DNA from 4 places in the Janthinobacterium sp. P210005 genome. Region 1 is predicted to be linked to each of the others. Evidence: predicted binding sites of a transcription regulator. Region 1 holds the regulator's gene; each other region holds the start of a gene.
The links. The regulator sigma-54, encoded in region 1, starts transcription at its own class of promoters, with help from an activator protein. The targets are predictions, from matches to a motif close to TGGCANGNAANCTGCTTT.

Region 1 (7,183 bases):
TGCAGGACGATTTCGGCAAGCTGAAAATGGGCGAATTCGACGGCGTGCTGCTCGACCGCCTGGACCTGGAAATCACGCAATACACGCCTTCGCCGCTGCTCTTGAAGGCGGCGCTCGATGAAGCGCCAGTGGAAGAAAAACTCGTCTCGCATTTGCTCAAATCGAATTGCCTGGTGACGGGCCAGCCCGACTGGGGCAGCGTGCAGATCGAGTACGCAGGACCGCAGATCGACCAGGAAAGTCTGTTGCGCTACCTGATCGGTTTCCGCGAACACAACGAATTCCACGAGCAATGCGTAGAGCGCATCTTTGTCGATATCTTGCGTCAGTGCAAGCCTCAAAAACTGTCCGTGTATGCGCGCTACACGCGCCGCGGCGGCCTCGACATCAATCCCTGGCGCAGCAACTTCAGCACCGGGGCGATGCCGGGCAATCTGCGCAATGCGCGCCAGTAACGCCAAACAACACCCCGCAACCATGCCAACAGGAATGTTGGCTGTGTTTTAAAACAACGTTGCAGTAGTGCCGCAGAGCATGTCAAAGACGCTGAAAAATCGGAAAATCGGCATTCGGCGGCGGAAAAACCGGCGCACCGCGTGTTTTTAATCAAGAAATAGCCGATACACGCCGATGTTATTTTTTTGCTAAAATGATGACCACGTGGGCTGTAGCGCCCACTGCGCTCGCAGCGGGCGTATACTGTTGAGAATTGGCGTTACAGGCCGCCGAAACAGGCCTATAATTCGGCTCGCAAGCCCTCTGCGCATTGCACCATTTCATTGAGTGTCATGACTAATCTTAGCAAAATATTATCCCTCGAGAACGTCCTGCTGGACCTGGAAGTCTCCAGTAAAAAGCGCGCCTTCGAGCAAGCCGGCCTGATCTTCGAAAACAATTACGGCATCGCCCGCTCTACCGTCTCGGACAATCTGTTTGCCCGCGAACGCCTGGGCTCGACCGGTCTGGGCCATGGCGTGGCCGTGCCGCATGGCAGGGTCAAGGGCAGCAAAACCTTGAAAGCGCCGCTGGGCGCCTTCGTGCGCCTGGCCGAGCCGATTCCATTCGAATCGCCCGATGGCAAGCCCGTCAATCTGCTGTTTTTCCTGCTGATTCCAGATCATGTCACCCAGCAACATCTGGAAATCCTGTCGGAAATCGCCGAAATGTTTTCCGACGACGCCTTCCGCACGGCCTTGGCCACGGATCCGGAACCGAAATCCGTGCATTCGCGCATCGTCAATTGGCAACCCAGTCTGCAAGCGGCAGGTTAAACTTCAGGTATTCCTCCACTCCTGAAGAAGACTGCCATGTTGCAAACGCCGCTGACGATACAACGCCTGTACGACGATAATCGTGAAAGTCTGCAACTGGGCTGGTTCGCCGGCTTCCCCGGCGGCGAGCGCCTGATCTCGGGCGACGTCTCGTCGGCCGCCGACCAGGTGGGCCACTTGAACCTGATCCATCCGGGCCGCATCCAGGTCTTCGGCCACCAGGAAATCAATTATTACCAACGCCTGAAGGTCAACACGCGCACCCACGTGATCGGCGAACTGATCGCCGGCGGTCCGCCCGCGCTGATCATCGCGCAAGGGCTGGAAACGCCGCCCGACATCCTCGCCATCTGCGACGAGCAAAACATTCCCCTGTTCTCCACCCCGCTGCCGGCCGCGCAAGTGATCGACTTCCTGCGCGTCTACCTGTCGAAAAAACTGGCGCAGCGCATCATCATGCATGGCGTGTTCATGGACGTGCTGGGCGTGGGCGTGCTGATCACGGGCGACTCGGGCTTGGGCAAGAGCGAACTGGGGCTGGAACTGATCTCGCGCAGCCACGGCCTGGTGGCCGACGACGCCGTCGAATTTTCGCGCATCGCGCCCAACATGATCGAAGGCCGCTGCCCGCCCCTGCTGCAAAACCTGCTGGAAGTGCGGGGACTGGGCTTGCTCGATATCAAGGCCATCTTTGGCGAAACGGCCGTGCGCCGCAAGATGCGCCTGAAGCTGATCGTGCACCTCGTGCGCCGCAACGCGCTGGAAGAAGAAGTCGAGCGCCTGCCATTCCTGTTCCCCACGGAAGACGTGCTGGGCTTGCCCGTACGCAAGGTGGTCATCCCCGTCGCCGCCGGCCGCAACATCGCCGTGCTGCTGGAAGCGGCCGTGCGCAATACGATTTTGCAACTGCGCGGCATCGATACCTTGCAGGAGTTCATGGAACGGCAGAGATTAGCAATGAGTGGCGACTAGTCTGCAGTGGAGTTCACCCTTGCAAGGGCGAACCGTTGCGCAGGCACGCAGCAGTGCTGCGTGAATTCCCTGCTTCACCAACGACTTGCCATGAGTGGCGACTAGCGTTGCAAGAAGCACGCCCTCTTTTGTTTAACCAATACTACAGTCCAAATTGCAATAATTTGTAAAGATAGTTGCCTTGGGAGCGGAGCGCCGGTCTTTATTGTATGATCGGGTTATGCATATCGTCCTTATCACCGGAATATCCGGCTCCGGTAAATCCGTCGCGCTCAATGTGCTGGAAGATACCGGTTACTATTGTGTCGACAACCTGCCACCGGCCTTGCTGCCCAGCCTGGTGCAGACCCTGCTCGACGAAGGTACACCGCAACTGGCCGTCGCCGTCGATGCGCGCAGCGCCGAGTCGCTGACCAGCCTGCCACACAATGTGGCCCTGCTGCGCGACCAGGGACACGACGTCAAGGTCATGTTCCTGACAGCCACCACGCATTCGCTGGTGGCCCGCTTCTCGGAAACGCGGCGCAGCCATCCGCTGTCGCACGAATTGCGGCCGAACCAGAATCCGGCCAGCCGCCGCACCCTGATCGAGTGCATTTCGGAAGAGCGCGAACGCCTGTCGACCATCGAACAGCTGGGCCATGTGATCGACACGTCGGAACTGAGCGCCAACAAGCTGCGTGCCTGGATCAAGGATATCGTCGCCTCCGAACGCGCGCCGCTGACCCTGTTCTTCGAATCGTTCGCCTTCAAGCTGGGCGTGCCGCTGGACGCCGATTTCGTCTTCGACGTGCGGGCCTTGCCGAACCCCTATTACGACCTGGCCTTGCGCCCCCTCGATGGACGCGACGCACCCGTGATCGCCTTCCTCGACGCGCAGCCCAGCGCGCTGGAACTGCTGGCCGACATCCGCGCCTTCATCGAGAAATGGTTGCCGTCATTCAAGTCCGACAACCGCAGCTACCTGACGGTAGCCCTCGGTTGCACGGGCGGCCAGCACCGCTCCGTGTACATGGCGGAGCGGCTGGCGCAATATTTCGGCCCCAACGAGCGTGTGGTACTGCGCCACCGCGAGCGCAGCTAGTTAATCGAGGTGGCGCAGCGGATGCGCCGCGGCCGGCCAGACGGGCGTAAAGAAGCGCGCCACCATGGCCGCGTCGACTTCGTCCAGGCTGGCGGGGTTCCAGCGAGGGGCATTGTCCTTGTCGACCACCAGCGCGCGCACGCCCTCGAGCACTTCGCCATGTTCGAAATTGTGGCGTACGACTGTGCGCTCCAGGCGCAGGCAATCGGCCACGCCCAGGTGGGCGCCCCGCTGCAGCAATTCCAGGGTCACCGACATCATCAAGGGCGAACGCAGGCGCATGGCCGCCAGCGCCTTGGCGGCGAACGCACTGTCGTCCTGCGCCAGCGAAGCCATGATGGCCGCCACGGAGCCGGCGCTGAAATGGCGGTCCAGCGCTGCGCGCGCCGTGGCCAGGGGAGAAACGCCTGCCTCGGCCTGGAATGGTGCCGCCAGCGCCTTGATGGCCACCGGCAAGGCCTCGCCCGGCGTCGATTCAAACAGGTCCAGCAGCGCCCCTATCTGCGCTTCGGGCAGGCAGACATCGGCCAGGCCCGTGTACAGGGCGTCGGCCGCGTTGATCGTCAAGCCCGTCAAGCCCAGGTACAGGCCCAGTTGGCCGGCCAGGCGGGACAGGAAATAACTGCCGCCCACGTCCGGGAACAGGCCGATATTGACTTCCGGCATGGCCATGCGCGTGCGGCCCGTCACGATGCGCAAGCGGTTGCCTGGCCCGGCTTGCGCCACGCCCATGCCGCCGCCCATCACCACGCCATCCATCACGGCGATATACGGTTTCGGGTAAAAATGAATTAAATGATTTAAAGCATATTCTTCCGTAAAGAAATCTTCCAACAGGGCGCTGCCGCCTTGCGGCGTGGCCAGACCCGCATCGTAAAAGAAACGGATGTCGCCGCCGGCGCACAGGGCTTTGTCGCTGCTGGAGCGGATCACGACGGCGTCCACCTGCGGATCGTCGCGCCAGGCCAGCAGGGCCGCGCTCAGGGCACGCACCATCTCCAGCGACAGGGAATTCAAGGCTTTCGGACGGTCGAGCACGATGTGCCCGGTGCGGTTGCGGATGGAAGTCTGGACGAAGTCGCTCATGGCAGGCAGGAAAGAAGTGAAAGTGCGAATATTCTAATGCCTGCGCGGGGAACATTGCGTTCCGCTGGGCGCAAAAAAGGGCGCAATGTGCGCCCTTAGTTGATCACAACTGCTGGAAGCGGGTGGCCTTAGACGGCGACGACGGCTTCTTCCTCGGAGTTGTCTGGCAGATGCTTGATCGCCTCTTTACCGTGCCCTTGCACTTTGGTTTTGTATTTCATCACTTGCCTATCGAGCTTGTCGATCAGCGTATCGATCGCGGCGTACAGGTCGTGCGCCAAGCTTTCCACATAGACAGTCTTGCCGCTCAAACGCAGGTTGACTTCAGCCTTTTGACGTTTTTCTTTCTCTTTGAGGTTATCCACGGTCAGAATCACGGCGATATCGATGACTTGATCGAAATGACGTTTCACGCGCTCCAGCTTCGTTTGTACGTATTCACGGATGGCTGGTGTCACTTCGAGATGATGTCCGCTGATGGTGAGATTCATACACACTCCTAAAGATGATCGGGTTCGTGCGGTCCATCCTATCCGGCCCGCAGAGGAACCGAAAAAAACTTACAAACACTTACGCAGGCTCACTGGCGGAATTTTTAATGCTTCCCGGTATTTGGCAACAGTACGTCGCGCAATCACCATGCCTTGTTCCCCCAGCATGTCCGCAATCTTACTGTCGGATAAAGGATTTTTAGGGTCTTCTGCTCCTGTCAGTTGCACGATCAATGCCCGTATCGCCGTCGATGACGCTTCGCCCCCCGCTTCGGTGGCGACGTGGCTACCAAAGAAATATTTCAACTCGAACATGCCGTGCGGGGTCAGCATGTACTTTTGAGTTGTTACCCGCGAGATAGTACTCTCGTGTAAACCCAGTGTATCAGCTATTTCACGGAGCACAAGGGGGCGCATGGCAACGGCCCCATGCGAGAAAAAGTTCTTTTGTCTTTCTACTATCGCCTGTGCCACGCGCAGGATCGTGTCGAAGCGCTGGCGCATGTTCTTGATCAGCCACTTGGCCTCCTGCAACTGTGCGCCCATGGCGCCCTCCCCCTTGCCCTGCTTGAGCAAGTTGGCGTACATGGCGTTGACGCGCAGGCGCGGCATGACGTCGTTGTTCAAGGTCACTTGCCAGCCATTGCGCGCGCGCTTGACGACGACGTCGGGCACCACGTAATCGGAAACGTCCGAGGCGAACACGGCGCCCGGATGCGGATTGCACTGGCGAATCACCGTCTGCGCTTCGCGCAAGTCTTCATCGTCGCAATCGAGGGCTTTTTTCAGCTTGTTGAAATCGCGCTGGGCAAACCAGGCCAGGTGCTTTTCCACGATCACGAGGGCCATGCGCCGCGTCACCATGGCGATGTGCGGCAAGCGCTTGATTTGCAGAGCCAGGCATTCGGACGCGTTGCGCGCGCCCACGCCCGGCGGATCGAAACTTTGCAGCAGCGACAAGGCCGTGCGCATCTCGTCGGCGTCGATTTCCAGCTCTTCCGGCAGGCGCGCCAGGATGTCGTCGAGCGACTCTTCCAGGTAGCCATTGTCGTCGAGCGCGTCGATGATCAGCTCGACCAGCGCGCGGTCGCGCAATTCGAGCACCGTCACGCGCATCTGCTCCATCAGGTGTTCGCGCAGAGTGCAGTGATGGGCCTCCAATTGCGGACGCGAATCTTCGTCGTCGGGCGCCTTGCCCCGGCTCGCCTCACTCCAGTCGCTGTCGCCGCCATCCGCGGCGGCCGGGCTGTCGCCCCCCTCGCCGTCAAACGCTTCCGCTTCGGCCGGCGCTACGGGCGCCTCCTGGCCTGGTGGCTGGGGCGGCGCTTCGGCCGGTGCGGCCGTGGAGCTCAAGGCCCCGTCGGACAGCAGGCGCAGCGAGCGGTCGAGCGGATCATCGAGGCGTTCGAGCAAGGGATTGTCCGTCAGCAATTGCTCGAGTTCCTGGTGCAATTCCAGAGTAGACAATTGCAACAGGCGTATCGATTGCTGCAACTGCGGCGTCAGTGCCAGGTGCTGCGAAGTGCGCAGCTGCAATGATTGTTTCATTGGCTTACATGCGGAAGTGTTCGCCCAGATAGACCCGGCGTACCGACTCGTTCGCAATGATGTCGTCGGGGCGTCCCGACGCCAGCACCGAGCCCTGGTTGATGATGTAGGCGCGGTCGCAAATACCCAGCGTCTCACGCACATTATGATCGGTGATCAGCACGCCGATATTGCGCTCCTTCAAGAAACGCACGATGCGCTGGATCTCGATCACGGCGATCGGATCGACGCCGGCGAACGGCTCGTCGAGCAGCACGAAACGGGGATCGGTGGCCAGCGCGCGGGCGATTTCCACGCGGCGGCGTTCGCCACCGGACAGGGACAGCGCCTGGTTCTCGCGCAGCTTTTCAATCTGCAAGTCGGCCAGCAATTTATCCAGCCGCTCCTCGATCTCGGCCTTCGTCAGCGGGCGGCCTTCGACGGTCTGGATTTCCAGCACGGCGCGGATATTGTCTTCCACCGTCAGCTTGCGGAAGACGGACGCTTCCTGCGGCAGGTAGGACAGGCCCATCTGCGCACGGCGGTGGATCGGCAGGCTGGAGATATCCACGCCGCTGATATCGATGCTGCCACCATCGGACGGCACCAGGCCGACGATCATGTAGAACGAGGTGGTCTTGCCGGCGCCGTTCGGGCCCAGCAAGCCCACCACTTCGCCGCATTCGACTTGCAGCGAAACATCATGCACGACTTGCCGCTTGCCATAGGTTTTTTGCAGCCCGCGAACGATC
Region 2 (7,183 bases), on a different contig from region 1:
TGGCGTTGCGCTTGGGATTGAGGAAGCCGTCATCCGTCAATTCGCGTGCGTAGGTGGCGGCCTGCATCTGTCCGGCCGCCGGGCCCGGGATCGCCAGATCCTCGTCGCGGCGTTTCAGGCGCGCATTCAGGCCGGCGCACAGCCCTTGTTCGGCCTGCTCATACCATTCGCCGTCGGAATTGACGCCATGCACGAAGATGACGATGCCGGGACGGGGCAGGCGCGTGACTGCCTGGAGCAGCGCATGGCTGAACAAGGTCGTGCCTTCGGCTTCGGCGAGCAGGATGCAATTGCCAGCTAGCGTAGGGTCGGGCGACATGCGGGCGCTCCGTCAACGTTAAAGATGAAAAGCGACGCCCAAGCGAACTCAGGCAATCTGCACTGTATGCGGATTGCCTGAGGTGGGATTTGCGTGGTGTCAAGAAAGGAAGCGCGGCGGGCGGGGAATGCCGGGGGAATCAGATCGCGTTCAGCGGTATTTTGAGGTAGCGCACGCCGTTGTCTTCCGGCTCGGGCAGCTTGCCCGCGTTGATGTTGACCTGGATGGCGGGCAGGATCAATGTCGGCATGTCCAGGGTGGCGTCGCGGCTGGTGCGCATGGCCACGAATTGTTCTTCCGTGATGCCGTCGCGCAAGTGAATGTTGCCGGCGCGCTGTTCGGCCACCGTCACTTCCCAGCGCGCCTCGCGGCCGTTGGGCGGGTAGTCGTGGCACATGAACAGCCGGGTCTGCGGCGGCAGCGACAGCAGGCGCTGCGCGGAGCGATACAGCAGCGCAGCGGAGCCGCCGGGGAAGTCGCAGCGGGCCGAGCCCACGTCCGGCATGAACAGGGTGTCGCCGACAAACACGGCGTCGCCGATCTGGTACGCCAGGTCGGCCGGCGTGTGGCCGGGCACATGCAGCGCGCGCACTTCCAATGCGCCGATATGGAATACCTGGTCGGGCGCGAACAGCTGGTCGAACTGCGAGCCGTCGGCCTTGGCCGCACCCTGGTGGTAGACGGCGGCGAAGGCCTGCTGCACCGTCTGGATGGCGGCGCCGATGGCCACGTCGCCGCCCAGCTGCTGCTGCAGGTAGGGCGCGGCGGACAGGTGATCCGCATGCGCATGGGTTTCCAGCAGCCAGCGGCACTGCAAGCCGTGTTCGCGCACGAAGGCGATCACCTTGTCGGCCGAGGCGGTGGATGTGCGGCCCGCCTTGGGATCGTAGTCGAGCACGGAATCGATGATGGCGCAGTCCCGCCCATCGGCCTCATACACGATATAGGTGACGGTGGCGGTGGCGGGATCGAAGAAAGCTTGGATTTGTGGAGTCATCACGGCGGCAAGGGGCGGACAGGGAATGGCATTATATCGCCAGAGTTCGCTAAAAAAATGCTGCAAATTCACATTTAACATGCGAAAAACAGATAAGGGGGCAGGCATGCGGCCGTCACAGCCGTGCGCACCCCGGCGCTTGCAGCATGGTAACCTCATTCTTCCAAGGAGGAATTCATGAACGATATCACTGCACGCAGCGAACAGTACCGCGGTTTTACGATTTCCGTGACCCCGCAAAAGGATAACGACGATTTATGGGATTTTACCTACCGCCTGCAGCGCGAAGGCGAGCCGGAAGCGCAGGCGATCACGCGCAGCCGCACCCTGGGCGGCTACGCGGCCCCCGAAACGGCTTGCACGGCGGGCCTGCAAGTGGCCAGAACGGAAGTCGATAATCTGCTGCGCCCTTGAGCCAGCGTAAATCGTTTAGCCCGAAAGTGAGCCTGACTACGGCTGGCGCGTGAAACACGTCGCTGCCAGCCGCGCTTCATGCTACGATTTCCACTATTGAGTCAGTCACGAAGGAGGCACCCATGGATAGCAGTTCTAAAATTCACTATAAAGGCTGGGAAATCGTTCCCTTGGCCGTGCCCACCACCGACGGCAAATGGTCGGCCAGTTGCGACATCGAGCGCGCCACGGCCGAAGGCCTGGAAGTATTCGAAGGCTCGACCATGCAATTCGTGCGCGACGACGAGGAGGGCGCCATTGCCGCCGCCTGCGAAGAAGCCGTGCGCCAGATCGACAACATCATCGCCAACCCGCTGGTGCGGCTGGCCTAGTTCTTTACTCTTTCAGTGTTCCCGCAGCCGGCATCCGCCGGCTGTTTTTTTTGCGCGCGACCGGCGGCGCCTGTGCCTGCCCCCATCTTTTCAGTCAGCGGTGTTGCATGTTTCAATGCTATGTTTCAAAATGAAATTATGAAGTGATAATGAAACATCGCACAGGACAAACGTGACATCGTTGTTCCCTGGCGTGACAGTCCCGGAGCAGCGCTGGCTGGCCCCTTGTCGCCTGTTTTCACTCTGCCGTCACGTGTTTTTCGCCAGGCCGCGTCGGCCTGGCACGGCATTTGCAATACTGATGTTCATAGCCACTCCGTGAAACATTCGGGACCATCCGAAACCCATAAGGTGAACACATGACTCAATACTCCGCAGGTGCCGCATTCCGCAAGGCCGTCCAGGAAGAATCCCCGTTGCAAGTCGTCGGCGCCATCAACGCCAACCACGCCTTGCTGGCCAAGCGCGCCGGCTATAAAGCCATCTACCTGTCCGGCGGCGGCGTCGCGGCCGGCTCGCTGGGCTTGCCCGACCTGGGTATTTCCAGCCTGGACGACGTGCTGACCGACATCCGCCGCATCACCGACGTGTGCGACCTGCCGCTGCTGGTCGACGCCGACACGGGCTTCGGTTCTTCCGCCTTCAACGTGGCGCGCACGGTGAAATCGATGATCAAGTTCGGCGCGGCCGGCCTGCACATCGAAGACCAGGTGGGTGCCAAGCGCTGCGGCCACCGTCCGGGCAAGGAAATCGTGAGCAAGGAAGAAATGGTCGACCGCATCAAGGCGGCTGTCGATGCGCGCACGGACCCGAACTTCGTCATCATGGCGCGCACCGATGCGCTGGCCGTCGATGGCCTGGAAGCGGCGCTGGAACGCGCCGTCGCCTGCGTCGAAGCGGGCGCCGACATGATCTTCCCGGAAGCCATCACGGACCTGGACATGTACGCCACGTTCGCCAAGGCCGTCAACGTACCGATTTTGGCCAATATCACGGAATTCGGTGCCACGCCGCTGTTCACCCTGGACGAACTGCGCAGCGCCCACGTGGGCCTGGCCCTGTATCCGCTGTCGGCCTTCCGCGCCATGAACAAGGCGGCGGAAAACGTCTACCAGGCGCTGCGCCGCGACGGCACGCAAAAGAACGTCGTCGACACCATGCAGACGCGCATGGAGCTGTATGAATCGATCAATTATCACGATTTCGAGCAAAAGCTCGATGCGCTGTTCGCCGCGCAAAAGAAATAAGTAAAGAAAAGTAAAGAAGCAGGGGCCGCATGCCGGCCCCGCAGTGATGCAACCGAGACTAGTCAATTTTTGGAGAAATCAATGAACGCACCGCAAGCCGCCACTTTCAAGCCTAAAAAATCCGTCGCCCTGTCCGGCGTCACCGCCGGCAATACGGCGCTGTGCTCGGTCGGCAAGACCGGCAACGATTTGCATTACCGCGGCTATGACATCCTGGACGTGGCCGACAGCTGCGAGTTCGAGGAAATCGCCTACCTGCTGGTGCACGGCAAGCTGCCGACAGCCGCTGAACTGAAAGGCTACAAGGCCAAGTTGAAATCCCTGCGCGGCTTGCCGTCGGCAGTGAAACTGGCGCTGGAAGCGCTGCCGGCCGCCGCCCACCCGATGGACGTGATGCGCACGGGCGTGTCCGTGCTGGGCTGCACCCTGCCGGAGAAGGACGACCATAACGCGCCGGGCGCGCGCGACATCGCCGACCGCCTGATGGCGTCGTTCGGCTCCATGCTGCTGTACTGGTACCACTACAGCCACAACGGCAAGCGCATCGAAGTGGAAACGGACGACGACTCGATCGGCGGCCACTTCCTGCACCTGCTGCACGGCGAAAAACCGTCGGCGTCGTGGGAAAAAGCCATGCACACGTCGCTGATCCTGTACGCGGAACACGAATTCAACGCCTCGACCTTCACCAGCCGGGTCATCGCCGGCACGGGCTCGGACATCCACTCGGCCATCACGGGCGCCATCGGCGCGCTGCGGGGCCCGAAACACGGCGGCGCGAACGAAGTGGCGCTGGATATCCAGAAACGCTACGACAACGCCGATGAAGCGGAAGCGGACATCCGCGAGCGCGTGGCCAACAAGGAAGTGGTGATCGGCTTCGGCCACCCCGTCTACACGATTTCGGACCCGCGCAATAAAGTCATCAAGGAAGTGGCCCGCTCGCTGTCGCAGGAAGCCGGTTCCACGAAAATGTTCGACATCGCCGAGCGCCTGGAAACGGTCATGTGGGAAATCAAGAACATGTTCCCGAATCTGGACTGGTTCTCGGCCGTGTCGTACCACATGATGGGCGTGCCGACGGCGATGTTTACGCCGCTGTTCGTCATCTCGCGTACCTCGGGCTGGGCTGCCCACATCATCGAGCAGCGCATCGACAACAAGATCATCCGCCCGAGCGCCAACTACGTGGGTCCGGAAGACTTGGAATTCGTCCCGATCAAGGACCGTAAATAATGAGCACCAACATGAACACCTTGCACCGCAAATCCTTGCCGGGCACCCAGCTAGACTACTTCGACACGCGTGCCGCCGTCGATGCGATCCAGCCAGGCGCCTACGCCACCTTGCCCTACACCTCGCGCGTGCTGGCGGAAAACCTGGTGCGCCGCTGCGACCCGGCGACCCTGAACGCTTCGCTGAGCCAATTCATCGAACGCCGCCGCGACCTGGACTTCCCATGGTTCCCCGCGCGCGTCGTCTGCCATGACATCCTGGGCCAGACGGCCCTGGTCGACCTGGCCGGCTTGCGCGACGCCATCGCGGCCCAGGGCGGCGACCCGGCCCTCGTCAACCCCGTCGTGCCGACGCAGCTGGTGGTCGATCACTCGCTGGCCGTCGAATGCGGCGGTTTCGACCCCGACGCCTTCGCTAAGAACCGCGCCATTGAAGACCGCCGTAACGAAGACCGTTTCGACTTCATCGACTGGACCAAGAAGGCCTTCAAGAACGTCGACGTGATTCCGCCAGGCAACGGCATCTTGCACCAGATCAATCTTGAGCGCATGTCGCCCGTGATCCAGGTACAAAATGGTGTAGCCTATCCCGATACGCTGGTGGGCACGGATTCGCACACGCCGATGGTCGACGCGCTGGGCGTGATCGCCATCGGCGTGGGCGGCCTGGAAGCGGAAAGCGTGATGCTGGGCCGCGCCTCGTGGATGCGCCTGCCGGACATCATCGGCGTCAAGCTGACGGGTAAACCGCAGCCGGGCATCACGGCCACCGACACGGTGCTGGCGTTGACGGAGTTCCTGCGCAAGCAGAAGGTCGTCTCGTCCTACCTGGAATTCTTTGGCGAAGGCGCTGCGCACCTGACCCTGGGCGACCGCGCCACGATTTCCAACATGGCGCCGGAGTTCGGTGCCACGGCCGCCATGTTCTACATCGACGCGCAAACCATCAAGTATTTGAAACTGACGGGCCGCGACGACGAACTGGTGAAACTGGTGGAGCTGTACGCCAAAGAGACGGGCCTGTGGGCCGACAGCCTGGTGGACGCGCAGTACGAGCGCGTCTTGAGCTTCGACCTGTCGTCCGTCGTGCGCAATATTGCCGGTCCGTCGAATCCGCACAACCGCGTGCCGACGTCGGAGCTGGCCGCGCGGGGGATTTCCGGCGTGGTGGAAAACGAACCGGGCAAGATGCCGGACGGTGCCGTCATCATCGCGGCCATCACCAGTTGCACCAACACGAACAACCCGCGCAACATGATCGCCGCCGGTTTGATCGCGCGCAATGCGAACCGCCTCGGTTTGACCCGCAAGCCATGGGTGAAATCGTCGCTGGCGCCCGGCTCGAAAACCGTGGAACTGTACCTGCAGGAAGCGGGCCTGATGCCGGAGCTTGAAACATTGGGCTTCGGCGTGGTGGCGTTTGCCTGCACCTCGTGCAATGGCATGTCGGGCGCGCTCGACCCCGTGATCCAGGATGAAGTGGTGTCGCGCGACCTGTACGCCACGGCCGTCTTGTCGGGCAACCGCAACTTCGACGGCCGCATCCACCCGTACGCGAAACAGGCGTTCCTCGCCTCGCCGCCGCTGGTGGTGGCTTACGCGATCGCCGGCACCATCCGCTTCGATATCGAGAAGGATGTGCTGGGCCATGATGCGGATGGCAAGCCGATTCTGCTCAAGGATATCTGGCCGTCGGACGAGGAAATCGACGCCATCGTCGCTTCCAGCGTCAAGCCGGAGCAGTTCCGCAAGGTGTACATTCCGATGTTCGCCGCGCAGGCGGACGACGGCATCAAGGTCAGCCCTCTGTACGACTGGCGTCCGCAGACGACATACATCCGCCGTCCGCCGTACTGGGAAGGCGCGCTGGCTGGCGCGCGTCCCTTGAAAGGCATGCGTCCGCTGGCCGTCCTGGGCGACAACATCACCACCGACCACCTGTCGCCGTCGAACGCCATCATGCTCGATAGCGCGGCCGGCGAATACCTGGCGAAAATGGGCTTGCCCGAGGAAGACTTCAATTCCTACGCCACGCACCGGGGCGACCATCTGACGGCGCAGCGCGCCACGTTTGCCAACCCGACCCTGAAGAACGAGATGGTCATCGAGGATGGCAAAGTGAAAGCGGGTTCGCTCACGCGCATCGAGCCGGAAGGAAAAATCTCGCGCATGTGGGAAGCCATCGAGGTGTATATGGAGCGCAAGCAGCCATTGATCATCATCGCCGGTGCCGACTATGGCCAGGGCTCCTCGCGCGACTGGGCCGCCAAGGGCGTGCGTCTGGCCGGCGTGGAAGCCATCGTGGCCGAAGGTTTCGAACGCATCCACCGCACCAATCTGGTGGGCATGGGCGTCTTGCCGCTGGAATTTTTGGCTGGCGTGAACCGCAAGACCCTGGGCCTGGACGGCAGCGAAACCTATGACGTCGTCGGCGAGCGCACGCCGCGCTCCACCTTGACCTTGCTGATCCACCGCAAGAACGGCGAAACGGTCGAAGTGCCCGTCACCTGCCGTCTCGATACGGCGGAAGAGGTGTCGATCTACGAGGCGGGCGGCGTTCTTCAGCGATTCGCGCAGGATTTCCTCGAGTCGTCCAAGGC
Region 3 (7,183 bases), on a different contig from region 1:
CGAGGTGGGCAGGGTGGCGAAACGCATGAAACGCTCGTGTGCCTCCTTGTTGAAGCGCACGCGTTCGCCCGTTTCCGCGCTGTATTGTGTCAGCAGGTATTCCAGGTTCGGTTCGATGTCTTCCGGCCGCTGCGCCAGCCCCGGCAATTCGTACGTCCACAGGTTGATGCGCGCATACAGGTCTTCGCGGAAGCGGCCGGCCATCACTTCTTTGCCCAGGTCGCGGTTGGTGCCCGCGATCAGCTGGAAGTCGCTCTGTACCTCCGTATCGGCGCCGACGGGAAAGAAGCGCTTTTCTTCAATGGCTTTCAGCAGCATCGCCTGCTCGTCGAGCCCCAGTTCACCGATTTCATCGAGAAACAACAAGCCCTTGTGCGCGCTGCGCAGCAAGCCTGGCCGATCCGAGCCTGCGCCTGTGAAGGAACCCTTGATATGGCCGAACAAGGTGGAGGCTGCGCCATCGCCATGCAAAGTGGCGCAATTGAGGTCGATGAATTTTCCATCGATCTGGTGGCGCGATTTTTTCAGTTCATACACGCGGCGCGCGAGGAAGGATTTGCCGGCACCGGTAGGTCCCATCAGCAGCATGGGAGCTTTCGATTTGATGGCGACGCGCTCGATTTCATCGATCATGCCGTTGTATTTCGCATTGCGCGTGGCGATGCCGGACTTCAGGAAGGTCACACCTTCGGCCTGCTCGCGCGTAAAACGCTGGGCGATCTGGTCGTAGCGCGACAGATCGAGGTCGATCAATGCGTAGCTGCCGGGATTGCCGGTGGCCTGGCGCTTCGGCGGCGACGTTTGCACGAGGCGGCCGGGAAAATAGCGCGCTTCCGTCATCAGGAACATACATATCTGCACCACGTGGCTGCCGGTGGTGATATGAATCCAATAGTCTTCCTTGTCCGGATCGAAGGGGTAGCTATTGGCAAAGTCGTAGAGCGCACCATACACATTTTCGAAGTCCCAGGCATCGCTGATAGGCAGTTCATGGGAGATCAGCCTGGTTTCGGGCGAGACGCTGGCAATATCCTGCGACACCTGGCGTACCAGGTTGTCGAACTGGCTACCCGCGTACAGCAACTCGAAGCGGTCGATGATCTTGTCCTCGTGCTGGGTCAGGGCGATGCTGGGACGCCACTTTTCCCAGCGTGCAGCTCCCCTGCCATTGTCGAGCTGCGTGCCGAGAAAGCCGATGACGACGGTGCGTTTTGCTTGCATATATGGGATAAAAATTTATCTGAAAAGATAATTGTATTCCAAATTTCAGTGACAGGGATATTTTCAATGAACAGCTTGTATTTAAATATTATTTAATAAAATCAATGAGTTATCGTAATTTTTGAGGAAATATTGAAAGCTGGCACAGCGCTTGCAATAGAGGAGATACCAACGAGATAAACGTAGAGAGCAGAGAGGAACGAAAAATGACCAACGCCCAGTTATTCCAGAGCGCGCAACAGACAGCAACCATGCCAGCGGCGCTGGCACGCAATGCCGAAGGCGCATCCGCTTACGCGCTGACGCCCCGGCATCAGCTGGCGCAATACGCGGCCACCGGCTGCCTGAATACGACGTTTTATGCCAGCGCCGAAGCGCAACTGGCGAAAGTACGCGAGCTGTGCCAGGCGGTCGAGCCGACCTTCATTGCGCAGACGGCCGTGTACTGCCGCGAACGGGGCTACATGAAAGACATGCCGGCCTTGCTGGTGGCCATGCTGGCGGGGCAGGGCGCCGCGGAATGCGCGCCGGCCTTTCAGCGTGTGATTAACAACGGCAAGATGCTGCGTAACTTCGTGCAGATCATGCGCTCGGGGGCAGTGGGCCGCAAGTCGCTGGGATCGCGTCCGAAAAAGCTGGTGCAGGCATGGCTGAACGGCGCGTCGGAGCAGGCATTGCTGGCCGCGGCCGTGGGCAATGCGCCGTCGCTGGGCGACGTGGTCAAGATGGTGCATCCGAAACCGCAGGAAGCGTGGCGCGCGGCCTTCTTCGCCTGGCTGATCGGCAAGCCGTACGATGCCGCGGCCTTGCCGCCGGTGCTGGCCGCGTTCGAAGCTTACAAGCTTGATCCAGCGCAAACGATACCGGACGTGCCCTTCCAGATGCTGACGGCGCTGCCCTTGAGCGCACAGGATTGGGCGCAGATCGCCCGCCAGGGCAGCTGGCAGATGGTGCGCATGAATCTGAATACCTTTGGCCGCCACGGCGTGTATGCGATAGCCGGCATGCCGGAGCTGATCGCCGCCAAGCTGCGCGATCCCGAGGCGATTGGCCGGGCACGGGTGTTTCCGTACCAGCTGATGTCGGCTTGCATGGCGGCCGGCGAGAGCGTGCCGGCCATCGTGCGCGATGCGCTGGAACAGGCGCTGGAAATATCGCTGCTGAACGTGCCGCAGATCGCTGGCAAGGTGGTGGTGTGCCCCGACGTTTCCGGTTCGATGTCCTCGCCCGTCAGCGGTTTTCGCGGCAGCGCCACGTCCAGCGTGCGCTGCATCGATGTGGCGGCGCTGGTGGCGGCGGCCATGTTGCGCAAGAATCCGGATGCCATGGTGCTGCCGTTCGAGCACAGCGTGGTGCAGTGCGGACTCGGCGCGGATGATAGCGTGATGAGCAACGCGGCCAGGCTGGCAGCCATCGGTGGCGGCGGTACCAATTGCAGCGCGCCGCTGCTGCGCATGAACAGCAGGAAGGAGCTGGCCGACCTGGTGATTTATGTGTCCGATAACGAATCGTGGATCGACGCCAAACGCAGCGGCGCCACGGCGACGATGGGACAGTGGAATGTCTTCAAACAGCGCAATCCGCAAGCAAAACTGGTATGCATCGATATTGCGCCGCATGCCACCACGCAGGCGATGGAGCGCGAGGATATTCTGAATATCGGCGGTTTTTCCGACGACGTCTTCAAGATCATCGCCGCCTTTGCCGCCGGCCGGCTGGATCCCGCCCATTGGGTGGGAGAAATCGCCGCCATCGATATCGCGGCACCAGTTTGTTGAAGCAAAGCGCATGAATGCGGACAAGACTACATAAAAGACGTCCTGTCCACGCTTGTCATGCGCCGTAGTACCCCGAATGCCGACAGGATTACATCGATCAGCCGCGTCAGACCGGCCTGGCAGGCGCAGTGCGTCTGCCAGAAATCCTGTCCCCCCCTTGTCGGGTTGTCGTACTGATGAATGCCGATGGAACTACATCCTGGGCCGATACGTCGGCAACTGTTTCACCAACCCTGGTCATCACCCCCTATACAATAGAAGAAGAGAATAGCGATGAAAAACGAAGAATACGAAGTCCTGCATACCGAAGGCAGCCGTCCAGTGAAAATGTGGACGCGTGGCGTGCCTGTCGAAGAAGCGGCTAAAAAACAATTGCGCAACACGGCGACCCTGCCGTTCATTTACAAGCATATCGCCGTCATGCCCGACGTCCACCTGGGTAAGGGCTCGACCATCGGCAGCGTGATTCCCACCCTGGGCGCCGTGATTCCGGCGGCCGTGGGCGTGGATATCGGCTGCGGCATGATGGCGGCGAAAACCACGCTGACGGCGAACGATCTGCCCGATAACCTGGGACCGCTGCGCAGCGCCATCGAACGCGCCATTCCGCACGGGATGTCGCCGAAGACGCGCGGCCACCGCGGCCGCGATGAAGGTTCCTGGCATACGCCGCCCTCGGTGGTCGATGCGGCGTGGCTGCAATTGAAGGATGAATTCGATGCGATTTGCCTGAAAACGCCAAAGCTGAAAAATACGAATAATTACCGCCACCTGGGAACCTTGGGTAGCGGCAACCACTTCGTCGAAGTGTGCCTCGACGAGCAGGGGGCCGTATGGTTCATGCTGCATTCCGGTTCGCGCGGCGTGGGCAATGCCATCGGCACCCATTTCATCGAACTGGCCAAGCAGGATATGCGCACCCACTTCATCAACCTGCCCGACCAGGATTTGGCTTACCTGGCCGAGGGAACGCAGCATTACGACGATTACCTGGAAGCGGTGGGTTGGGCCCAGCGTTTCGCCCGCAACAACCGCGAAGTGATGATGCAGAACCTGATCGCCGCCGTGCGCACGGTCATCCATAAACCGTTCCAGACGCACGTGGAGGCCGTCAACTGTCACCATAACTATGTGCAGAAGGAGCACCACTTCGGCAAGGATGTATTGATCACGCGCAAAGGCGCCGTGTCGGCCCGCGCGGGTGAACTGGGGATCATTCCCGGCTCCATGGGTGCGAAGAGTTTTATCGTGCGCGGCAAGGGCAATGCCGAGAGTTTCCATAGCTGCAGCCACGGCGCGGGACGCACGATGAGCCGCACGGAAGCGAAGCGGCGTTTCAACCTGGATGACCAGATCCGCGCCACGCAAGGCGTGGAATGCCGCAAGGATGAAAACGTGATCGATGAAATCCCGATGGCTTACAAGGATATCGATGCGGTGATGCTGGCACAGCGCGAGCTGGTCGATGTCGTACATATCTTGAAGCAGGTCGTCTGCGTCAAAGGATAAGAGAGAGAAAACAGAGATGATAGAAATAGATGGAGCGCAAGGCGAAGGCGGCGGACAGATTTTACGTTCGGCGCTGAGCCTGTCGATGATCACGGGGCAACCGTTTCGGCTGATTAACATTCGCGCGGGACGGGAAAAGCCCGGCTTGCTGCGCCAGCATCTGCTGGCCGTGCAGGCGACAACCGCCATTTGCGGGGCGCGCACGACGCCGGTGGCGCTGCGCGCGTCGAGTCTGGAATTCGTGCCCGGCCCCCTGCGCGGCGGCGATTACCGCTTTGCCATCGGCAGCGCCGGCAGCTGCACCCTGGTGCTGCAAACCTTGCTGCCGGCCCTGCTGCATGCGGATGGGCCATCCACCGTGCGCATCACTGGCGGCACGCACAATGCCATGGCGCCGCCCGTGCATTTTTTGCAGCGCGCGTATGGCCGCATCCTGCAGCAGATGGGCGCCGAGGTGGAGATCGCGCTGCAACGCTACGGCTTTCATCCTGCGGGCGGCGGCGAGGTGACGGCCACCGTGCAACCGTGCCGGCGCTTGCAGCCGATTCAACTGCTGCAGCGCGGCGAACGGAAGGCGGGGTATGCGGAAAGCGTGGTGGCGGGCGTGCATGTGCAGGTGGCGCAGCGCGAGCTCGAGCGTGTCGCCAGCGGCATGGGCTGGAGCGGCAAGCAGCTGCGCCTCGTCGGCTTGCCGGCGGAGCAGGGACCGGGCAACGTCCTGCTGCTGACCCTGGAGCATGAGCATGTCACGGAAGTATTTACTTCGTTCGGCGAAAAGTCCTTGCTGGCCGAGTCCGTGGCCAAGCGCCTGTTGAACGAGGTGCGCGCCTATCTCAAGACGGACGCGGCCGTCGGCGAGCACCTGGCCGACCAGCTCTTGTTGCCCATGGCGCTGGCGGGTGGCGGTACCTTCAGCTGCAACAAGGTATCGCAGCACGCGCTGACGAATGCGGAGGTGATTGCCCGGTTTTTGCCCGTGCGTATCACTTTCGAGCAGCAGGCGCGAGGCAGCATCTGCACGGTGGCCGCCGCCTGACGCGCGCGGTGACACAACTACGTGTTGCAGCTGTTCCAAATTGATACATGGGCGGCCGGATGTGGGGCATAGACGCATGGCATGGCATTTGCTCTTCTTTGGTATTGACTAAAAAACCAAGGAGACCAGCATGACCTATTCCATTCGTACCCTGCTCGGCGTGGCGGCGGCCGGCGCCGTTGCCCTCACTTCCCTGCTGACCTTGCCGCATGCCTATGCGCACGGCAATGTCACGCCGCAAGGCGTCGATACCACGGGCTTGCCCAAGGTAGGCGACAAGTGGCTCGAGCAAAACCCGTATCGGGGCAACAAACTGGCCTTGACGGTAGGCACATCGGCCTACAACCAGAATTGCGCCCGTTGCCACGGCATCGAAGCCATCTCCGGCGGCATCGCGCCGGACTTGCGCCAGCTGGACCGTGATTGCTTCGGTATCAAGAATGAGACAAAGAAACAGGCGTGCTACAAGGAAACGGACAATTACTACCTGACCACCATCCGCCACGGTAAAGTGCGCAATGGGGCCGTGTACATGCCGCCGTTCGAAGGTGTATTCAACCAGGAAGCCATGTGGGCCATCAAGACCTACTTGGAAACGCGCCGCGAGTCTAATTAAGTCGAACTGATCACGAAGGAGTTCCATGCGTTCATTTCAATTCCGGGGCGCGCGCGCGATGATCTCGCTCGCTTGCCTGGCGCTGTGCGCCGCCGCGCCGGCGCGCGCCGACTGGCAAAAAGTGCAGCAGTCGGGCAGCCTGAAAGTGGCTGTGTACAACGAATTCGCGCCGTTTTCCGACAAGGGTACGGGCATCGATATCGATATTGCCGAAGCGCTGGCGAAAAAGCTGGGGCTGAAACTGAGCTTGCTGCCATTTCCCGCCGGCGAAAATCTCAACGACGATTTGCGCAATATGGTGTGGAAGGGACATTACCTCGGTTATGGCCCCGCCGATGTGATGTTGCATGTGCCGGTCGACAAGAGGTTGATGGCGGACAACGACAAGGTCGAGATCTTCGCGCCATACTACGTGGAAACCGTGCGCCTGGCGCGCAGTGCGCAAGCCGTGCCGCAATTCGATGGCGTCGCCTCGCTGGCCGGCAAGCGCATCGGCGTGGAAAAGGTGTCGATCGCGGCCATGCTGATGCTGGGCGAAGACAATGGCAAGTACCGCGACGATGTGCGCATCTTCGATACGGCCGCCGAAGCCTTGCAGCAATTGCAGGCGGGCAAGCTCGACGCCGTGCTGGCCAACCGTTCGGAAATCGAATCGGTGCTGAAAAGCGATCCCGCTTTCCCCATGAGCGAAGTGGCGTTCGCCCGCCTGCCGCGTGCGGGCTGGGCCGTGGGCCTGGCCGTCAGCCGCCAGCAGCTCGACGTGGCCAAGTTGCTGCAGGCAGCCATGAACGAGATGGCGGCCAGCGGCGAATTGAAAACCATCTTCGAGAAATATGGCGTGAAGGAAGCACGGCCGTAGCAGGCCATGTTGAATGACAATAAAGCCCGCGCATCGGAAGAGGCGCGGGCTTTTTAGTTTTAGAAACTATATTGGGCGCTAACGCCCAGCAACCAATTACGTCCCGGCGCCGCTTCATAGTAGCGCTTGTTGCTATCGCCGACGATGACGGAACCCACGTAGGT
Region 4 (7,183 bases), on a different contig from region 1:
ACCCAGGGCAGGGCCAGGTCGCCCGCCGCCACTTCATCGGCGTGCGGCAGGTAGACGAACGACGGCAGCAGCGACAATTCTTCGACGGTGCCCGGCGCCGACAGCTGCGGCACTTTCAGCACGCCGTGGCTGGACTTTTCGCCGTCGCTCTCGACCAGGTTCACATACGACAGGGCGCTGTGGGTGGTGCCCAGGTCGATGCCGATGGCGTAGCGCGGGGTAGGGTTGATCGTGTCGTTCACAGTTCCACCTCGGCTGGCGCCAGGATGGCGGCGTCGTGCTGCTCGCTCAGTTTCGGCAGGCGCACGCTGGACGCGCGCCAGCCGCGGTGGCTGAGGGTGCCCGTGAATGGCGCGGAACCGACCACGTTGCCCGTCAGGCGCACTTGCGCGGAATCAAAACCTTCCTGCAGCACGATGCGGCTGCCTTCGGCTTCCTGGCGCACGGCCTCGATGGTGAAATACTCGCGCATGACCTTGGCGCAGCCTTCATGTACGACGCGGGCGGCCGCGCCGATGTCGGCATCGGCATGGCTGCCCAGGTTTTCCTGGGTAAAGTCGATCAATCGCGCTTCGCGTTGCAGCAGGGCCAGCAATTGCAGGGCCGCATCGGGCGTCGCTTCCTTCAAAATGACGGGCGCGGCGGCCGGCGTCGGCACGGGGGCGGGCGCCGGAGCCGGGGCCACTGGCGCCACCGGGGCGGCTTCGGGCAAGGAAAGCTTTTCCACGCGGGCCGCATAGGCGGCGTCCGACAGGGTGCTGAAGAAGGCGCCGAAAGCCAGCGGGACTCGGCGCCAGAACGATGGGTGGGACGATGAAGTGCTCATAGGGAACTCGTTTCTCTGATCTGTAGGGAGGCGTCGGCGGCGGGGGCCGCTTCGCAAGGTAGTGCCATGTGCGGGGCCAACAGGGCCGGCTGCGTTTGCCCGCATGATACCAGCTACCGGGCCGCCGCCAAAGTCGCCGCCCCCCTGGCAGGCAGGCCGAAGCGTGGATTTCCTTTGTTCTTGCGCAAGGAAACGTTCGATTTCGTGCCGCTTCGACTAGAATCGCGCATTATCTTTTTGCATGACCTCGATGCCATGTCTAGCGACTTTTCCCTGTATTTAGCCAGCAGCACTTACATCGACAGCGACCATCCAGCCGTGCGCGCCAGGGCGGCCGCGCTGGCGGTGGGCGCGGTGGGCGACGCCGCGATCGCGGCCCGCTGCTTTGCCTTCGTGCGCGACGAGGTCGCCCACAGCTGGGATTACCAGCGCAATCCCGTCACCTGCCGCGCGTCCGACGTCTTGCAGCATGGCACGGGCTATTGTTATGCGAAGAGCCATCTGCTGGCCGCGCTGCTGCGCGCCAACGGCATTCCTGCCGGCCTGTGCTACCAGCGCCTGGCCGTGGGCGAGGTGGGGCCGCCGTTCTGCCTGCATGGCTTGAATGCCGTGTATCTGCAGGAATTTGGCTGGTACCGCATCGATGCGCGCGGCAACAAGCCCGGCGTCGACGCGGCGTTTGTGCCGCCACGGGAACAGCTGGCCTTTCCCGTGCTGGCGCCCGAGGAACGCGATTTGCCGGAAATCTGGCCGGCGCCGTTGCCGCAGGTGATCGCCTCCCTGACGGGCCATGCGACGGTGCAGGAAGTGGCGGCGCATCTGCCCGATGTCGAGATGCTTCCGTTGAACAAGTAATTCATAGAAAGAAACCATGAAAAAAATCCATATGGGTCTGATTGGCCTGATGCTGCTGGCCGGTTGCGGCAGCAAGGGCGAGAGCGGCGGGCAATCGAGCGCCGCGCGTCTCGATGGCAAGGAAAAGGGCAGCGAGTTTCTTGCCTATGAACATAATGTCAGCGTCGATACGCACGAGGCGCAAGTGCGTCCCCTGTATGAAAAAGTGGTCGCTGCCTGCAAGGCCGATACGGAAAACGGCTGCCTGCTGCTCGATTCCAGCGTCGACAGCGGCCGCTACGTGCATGCGCGCATCAGCATGCGCGCCAAGCCGGCCGGCATCAAGAAGCTGGTCGCGCTGGTCGCGGCCGAAGGCGACGTCACCAGCCAGGGCACCAAGGTGGAAGACCTGGGCCGTCCGGTGCTCGACAGCAAGAAACGCCTGGAAATGCTCAAGCAATACCAGGCGCAGCTGCAAGACCTGGAAAAGCGCTCGGGCACCAACGTCGATGCCCTCATCAAGGTGACCAAGGAGCTGGCCACCGTGCAAGTGGAGCTGGAGCAGGCGACGGCCGCCAACGCGCTGTTGATGCAGCGCATCGATACGGACTTGTTGAACGTGGCCATCAGCGCCGAAGGCAAGCAATCGTTCTGGCGCCCCGTCAAGCGCGCGCTGGGCAATTTCACGGAAAACCTGTCGGAAGGCGTGGCCAACGCCATCACGGCCATGGCCTACATCCTGCCGTGGCTGATCGCTTTCGTGCTGCTGTTCCCGCTGGGCCGCAAGGGCTGGCGCCGTTTGAAAGGCGTGCCACGCAAGAATTGATGCGGGTTACGCACCGTTTTACGGCAATTTGAAACCTGGCTGCACAGTCCTTGTGCAGCCAGGTTTTTTTTCGTGCGGCGCTGGCCCCGTGCACCATGGCGGACACCTGCTGGCACTGGCATGCATTCTGCTTTAACAACATCGCAGGCCCAGCTCGACCCCCCACGAACCCATCACAGGAGTCCCCATGTCACGACGCATCATCCTGAAAGCGGCCGCCGCCGGCGCACTGGCCCTGGCCACCTCCACTTATATGCAGGCAGCCTTGGCCGCCGATACGATCAAGGTGGGCATTTTGCACTCCCTGTCGGGCACCATGGCCATTTCCGAAACGTCGCTCAAGGATGTGGCGCTGATGACGATTGCCGAGATCAATGCCAAGGGCGGCGTGCTGGGCAAGAAGCTGGAAGCCGTCGTCGTCGATCCCGCATCGAACTGGCCCTTGTTCGCGGAAAAAGCGCGCCAGCTGGTGGCGCAGGATAAGGTGGCTGTCGTGTTCGGCTGCTGGACGTCCGTGTCGCGCAAGTCGGTGTTGCCCGTGTTCAAGGAACTCAACAGCCTGCTGTTTTACCCGGTGCAATACGAGGGCGAGGAGCTGGAAAAGAATGTGTTCTATACGGGCGCCGCGCCGAACCAGCAGGCGATTCCCGCCGTGGAATACCTGATGAGCAAGGATGGCGGCGGCGCCAAGCGCTTCGTGCTGCTGGGCACGGATTACGTGTATCCGCGCACCACCAACAAGATCCTGCGCGCCTTTCTGAAAAGCAAAGGCGTCAAGGATGGCGACATCAGCGAGGTCTACACGCCATTCGGCCACGCCGACTATCAAACCATCGTCGCCAACATCAAGAAGTTTTCCACGGGTGGCAAGACGGCCGTTATTTCCACCATCAATGGCGATTCCAACGTGCCGTTCTACAAGGAACTGGGCAATGCGGGCTTGAAAGCCACGGACGTGCCCGTCGTCGCGTTTTCCGTGGGCGAGGAAGAGTTGCGCGGCATCGATACCAAGCCGCTGCTCGGTCACCTGGCGGCATGGAATTATTTCGAATCCGTCAAGAATCCCGTCAACACGGCCTTCATCAAGCAGTGGAAAGCGTATGCGGTGGCGCAAAAACTGCCGAACGCGGGGTCGGTCGTGACGAACGACCCGATGGAAGCGACCTATGTCGGCATCCACATGTGGGCGCAAGCCGTGGAAAAGGCGAAATCGACGGAGACGGACAAGGTGATCGCCGCCATGGCCGGCCAGAGCGTCAAGGCGCCATCGGGCTTTACCCTGACCATGGATGCCACGAATCACCACTTGCACAAGCCCGTGATGATCGGCGAAATCAAGGCTGATGGGCAATTCAATGTCGTGTGGAAAACCAAGGAGCCGATACGCGCCCAGCCGTGGAGCCCGTTTATCAAGGGCAATGAGGGCAAGCAGAAGTTATGAGCTGGCGGCAGAAAGGCCGGGGTCAGTCGCTTCGCGATCGGAATTTGTCCCATTGGGACGAATTCCCCCGATGGAACTTGGCGTCCCCGTCTGACCCCAGATTTTCGCTTGGGCTGAAGTAACGATGAGAGGTCTTTCCGCATGCGTCTGCTACGTCGTATTTTGCTATTAGTTTGCCTGTTGCCGTTGTCTGCGCAGGCCGCCATCCCTCCCGACTTGCTCAAGCCGCTGGCCGGCGATGATCCCGACGCCAGGGTCGTCGCCGTCGCGCAGATCGCCGCCCTTGCCACGCCCGAGGCCGCCCGTGTGCTGCAAGCCTTGCAGGACGACGCGTTGTACGCCACGCCCGACGGCAAGGTGTACATCGTCGACGGCGAGCAGGCGCTTGACCCGGCACTCGGCAAGAACGTGCCGCTGCCCGACGGCATCGATGGCGTGATGGTCAACAACCGCTTGCGCTCGGCCGTGGCAGGCGCCTTGTCGGGGCTGAAACTGCTGGCGCCGGAACGGGCCGAACGGCTGGCGGCCGCGCAAGCGTTGCAAAAGGCGATTGATCCCGCGCAGCTTCCCTTGATCCGCGCGGCGCTGGCGCAGGAAAACGATGCTGAAATTACACAGATATTGCAGGTGCTGATCGCCAGCGCCAACCTGCATGCGCCCGACGTCGCCACGCGTAAGGCCGCCGTGCAGGCGCTGGCCGGCAGCAGCGATGCGCGCCTGCTGCCCGTGCTGCAAGCCATGCTGGATAAAGGGCCAGATGGCAAGGTCGGCGAGCCGGACGAGGCCGTGCAACTGGCCGCCATCGAGACCATGCGCCAGATCAAGGGACGAGTGGCGCGCATGGAGTTCGCCGGCAATGTGTTTTACGGCATTTCGCTGGGCAGCGTGCTGCTGCTGGCGGCCCTGGGCCTGGCCATCACGTTCGGCTTGATGGGCATCATCAACATGGCGCATGGCGAACTGCTGATGATAGGCGCTTACACGACGTATCTGTGCCAGCTGTTTTTCCGCAACTTCCTGCCCGGCGTGCAGGACTGGTATTTGCTGACCGCCTTGCCTGCCGCTTTTTTCGTCTCCGGCCTGGTGGGCGTAGTGCTGGAACGCACGGTGATCCGCTGGCTGTATGGCCGGCCGCTGGAAACCTTGCTGGCCACCTGGGGCATCAGCCTGATCCTCATGCAGGCGGTGCGCACGATCTTTGGCGCGCAAAACGTGGAAGTGGCCAATCCCGCCTGGATGTCGGGCGGCGTCACCGTGCTGGGCGGCCTCGTGCTGCCGTACAACCGCCTGGCCATCATCGTTTTTGCCATCGTTGTCGTGGTGGCCGTGTGGTTGATCTTGAACAAGACGCGGCTGGGACTGTTCGTGCGGGCCGTCACGCAAAACCGGCGCATGGCCGATTGCGTGGGCGTGGCCACGGGCAAGGTCGACATGCTGACCTTTGGCCTCGGCTCCGGCATCGCCGGGCTCGGGGGCGTGGCCCTGTCGCAGCTGGGCAATGTGGGGCCGGACCTGGGCCAAAGCTACATCGTCGATTCCTTCATGGTGGTGGTGCTCGGCGGCGTGGGTCAGCTGGCCGGCACCGTGATCGCCGCGCTGGGCCTGGGCGAAGTCAACAAATTCCTCGAACCGGTGGCGGGCGCCGTGCTGGCGAAGATCGCCATTTTGATATTCATCATCATTTTCATCCAGCGCCGGCCGCAGGGCCTGTTTGCCATGAAGGGACGCAGCGTCGAATGATTACCTCCCATCAAATCAAGCCTGGCTTGTTCACGCGGCCCGTGTGGCTGGCGATTGCCGCCTGTACATTACTGGCCGCGTTGTTGCCGATTTTTAACCTGGCGTTTACCGAAGGGCATGCGCTGCACGTGTCCGCCTATACGGTGGCGCTGGTGGGCAAGTTCATGTGCTACGCGCTGGCCGCGCTGGCGCTGGACCTCGTCTGGGGCTACACGGGCATATTGTCCCTGGGCCACGGCGTATTCTTTGCCCTGGGCGCGTATGCGCACGGCATGTATCTGATGCGCGCCATCGGCGACCAGGGCCAGTACCACAGCAGCTTGCCCGACTTCATGGTCTTTCTCGACTGGAAAACCTACCCCTGGTACTGGGCCTTCACGGAACATTTCTGGTATTGCATGGCCCTCGTCGTGCTGGTGCCGGGCGTACTGGCCTTTGTGTTCGGTTACTTCGCGTTTCGCTCGCGCATCAAGGGCGTGTATTTTTCCATCATCACGCAAGCGATGACGTATGCCTTCATGCTCTTGTTCTTCCGCAATGACACCGGCTTTGGCGGCAACAACGGTTTCACGGACTTCAAGACGATCTTGGGCCACAGCATCACGGCACCCGCCACGCGGGCCGTGCTGTTCCTGCTGACCCTGGCCTTCCTGCTGGCGGCCCTGGTGGGCGCGCGCGCCATCGTCCGCTCGAAGCTGGGACGGGTGCTGCAGGGCGTGCGCGACAGCGAGGCGCGCTTGATGTTTCTCGGCTACAACCCGCTGTGGTTCAAGCTGTTCGTGTGGACCTTGTCGGCCGTGCTGTGCGGCATCGCCGGCGCCCTGTACGCGCCGCAAGTGGGCATCATCAACCCGTCCGAGATGTCGCCGGCCAACTCCATCGAGATGGTCGTGTGGGTGGCCGTCGGCGGGCGCGGCACCTTGCTCGGCCCGATTCTGGGCGCCTTCACCGTCAACGGCTTGAAAAGCTGGTTCACGGCCGCCATGCCGGAACTGTGGCTGTTTGCGCTGGGCTTGCTGTTCATCGTCGTCACCCTGTTCATGCAGCAAGGCATGCTGGGCGTGTTGAGCAAGCTCAAACGTAAAAAAGCCGCCGTCGTGGCAGAGGAGGCCGCATGAGCATCCGCATGCTGCCCGGCATGGCCAGCGCTGAAGCGGGCCCCACGTATGCGCGCGTGAAGGGCGAGGGCGTCGACACGACGCATGGCGCCATTTTGTATCTGGAAGATATCAGCGTGTCCTTCGACGGTTTCAAGGCCATCAACAAGCTCAGTCTCGATATTTCCGTGGGCGAATTGCGCTGCATCATCGGGCCTAACGGCGCGGGCAAGACGACGATGATGGACGTGATCACGGGCAAGACGCGGCCCACGTCCGGCACGGCCTGGTTCGGACAAACGATGAATCTGGCGACGATGACGGAAGCGCAGATCGCCCACGCGGGCATCGGCCGCAAGTTCCAGCGTCCCACCGTGTTCGAGCAGCACACGGTGTTCGACAACCTGGAACTGGCGATG

Region 2: a site for sigma-54 is predicted at 2,381-2,398, ahead of prpB (methylisocitrate lyase). Genes of this name have one in related genera too.
Region 3: a site for sigma-54 is predicted at 5,622-5,639, ahead of pedF (cytochrome c-550 PedF). Genes of this name have one in related genera too.
Region 4: a site for sigma-54 is predicted at 2,603-2,620, ahead of urtA (urea ABC transporter substrate-binding protein). Genes of this name have one in related genera too.

The regions. Positions count from the first base shown of each region.
Region 1 is NZ_JAZARC010000002.1:189,354-196,536, forward strand. Features, by position in the region: gene queF (NADPH-dependent 7-cyano-7-deazaguanine reductase QueF) at 1-455, shown strand, start outside; gene VPH40_RS10840 (PTS sugar transporter subunit IIA) at 789-1,271, shown strand; gene hprK (HPr(Ser) kinase/phosphatase) at 1,308-2,243, shown strand; gene rapZ (RNase adapter RapZ) at 2,464-3,327, shown strand; gene VPH40_RS10855 (enoyl-CoA hydratase/isomerase family protein) at 3,328-4,413, opposite strand; gene hpf (ribosome hibernation-promoting factor, HPF/YfiA family) at 4,542-4,904, opposite strand; gene VPH40_RS10865 (RNA polymerase factor sigma-54) at 4,974-6,452, opposite strand; gene lptB (LPS export ABC transporter ATP-binding protein) at 6,457-7,183, opposite strand, start outside.
Region 2 is NZ_JAZARC010000001.1:1,380,535-1,387,717, reverse strand. Features, by position in the region: gene VPH40_RS06025 (T6SS effector phospholipase Tle3 domain-containing protein) at 1-319, opposite strand, end outside; gene VPH40_RS06020 (MBL fold metallo-hydrolase) at 459-1,316, opposite strand; gene VPH40_RS06015 (hypothetical protein) at 1,494-1,730, shown strand; gene VPH40_RS06010 (hypothetical protein) at 1,853-2,101, shown strand; gene prpB (methylisocitrate lyase) at 2,461-3,348, shown strand; gene prpC (bifunctional 2-methylcitrate synthase/citrate synthase) at 3,430-4,584, shown strand; gene acnD (Fe/S-dependent 2-methylisocitrate dehydratase AcnD) at 4,596-7,183, shown strand, end outside.
Region 3 is NZ_JAZARC010000010.1:1,588-8,770, forward strand. Features, by position in the region: gene rtcR (RNA repair transcriptional activator RtcR) at 1-1,221, opposite strand, end outside; gene VPH40_RS27775 (vWA domain-containing protein) at 1,428-2,999, shown strand; gene VPH40_RS27780 (RtcB family protein) at 3,273-4,508, shown strand; gene rtcA (RNA 3'-terminal phosphate cyclase) at 4,525-5,544, shown strand; gene pedF (cytochrome c-550 PedF) at 5,675-6,160, shown strand; gene VPH40_RS27795 (substrate-binding periplasmic protein) at 6,186-7,019, shown strand; gene VPH40_RS27800 (TonB-dependent receptor family protein) at 7,079-7,183, opposite strand, start outside.
Region 4 is NZ_JAZARC010000001.1:1,589,006-1,596,188, reverse strand. Features, by position in the region: gene VPH40_RS06950 (Hsp70 family protein) at 1-242, opposite strand, end outside; gene VPH40_RS06945 (DUF2760 domain-containing protein) at 239-826, opposite strand; gene VPH40_RS06940 (transglutaminase-like domain-containing protein) at 1,082-1,681, shown strand; gene VPH40_RS06935 (DUF4349 domain-containing protein) at 1,698-2,486, shown strand; gene urtA (urea ABC transporter substrate-binding protein) at 2,674-3,927, shown strand; gene urtB (urea ABC transporter permease subunit UrtB) at 4,069-5,667, shown strand; gene urtC (urea ABC transporter permease subunit UrtC) at 5,664-6,785, shown strand; gene urtD (urea ABC transporter ATP-binding protein UrtD) at 6,782-7,183, shown strand, end outside.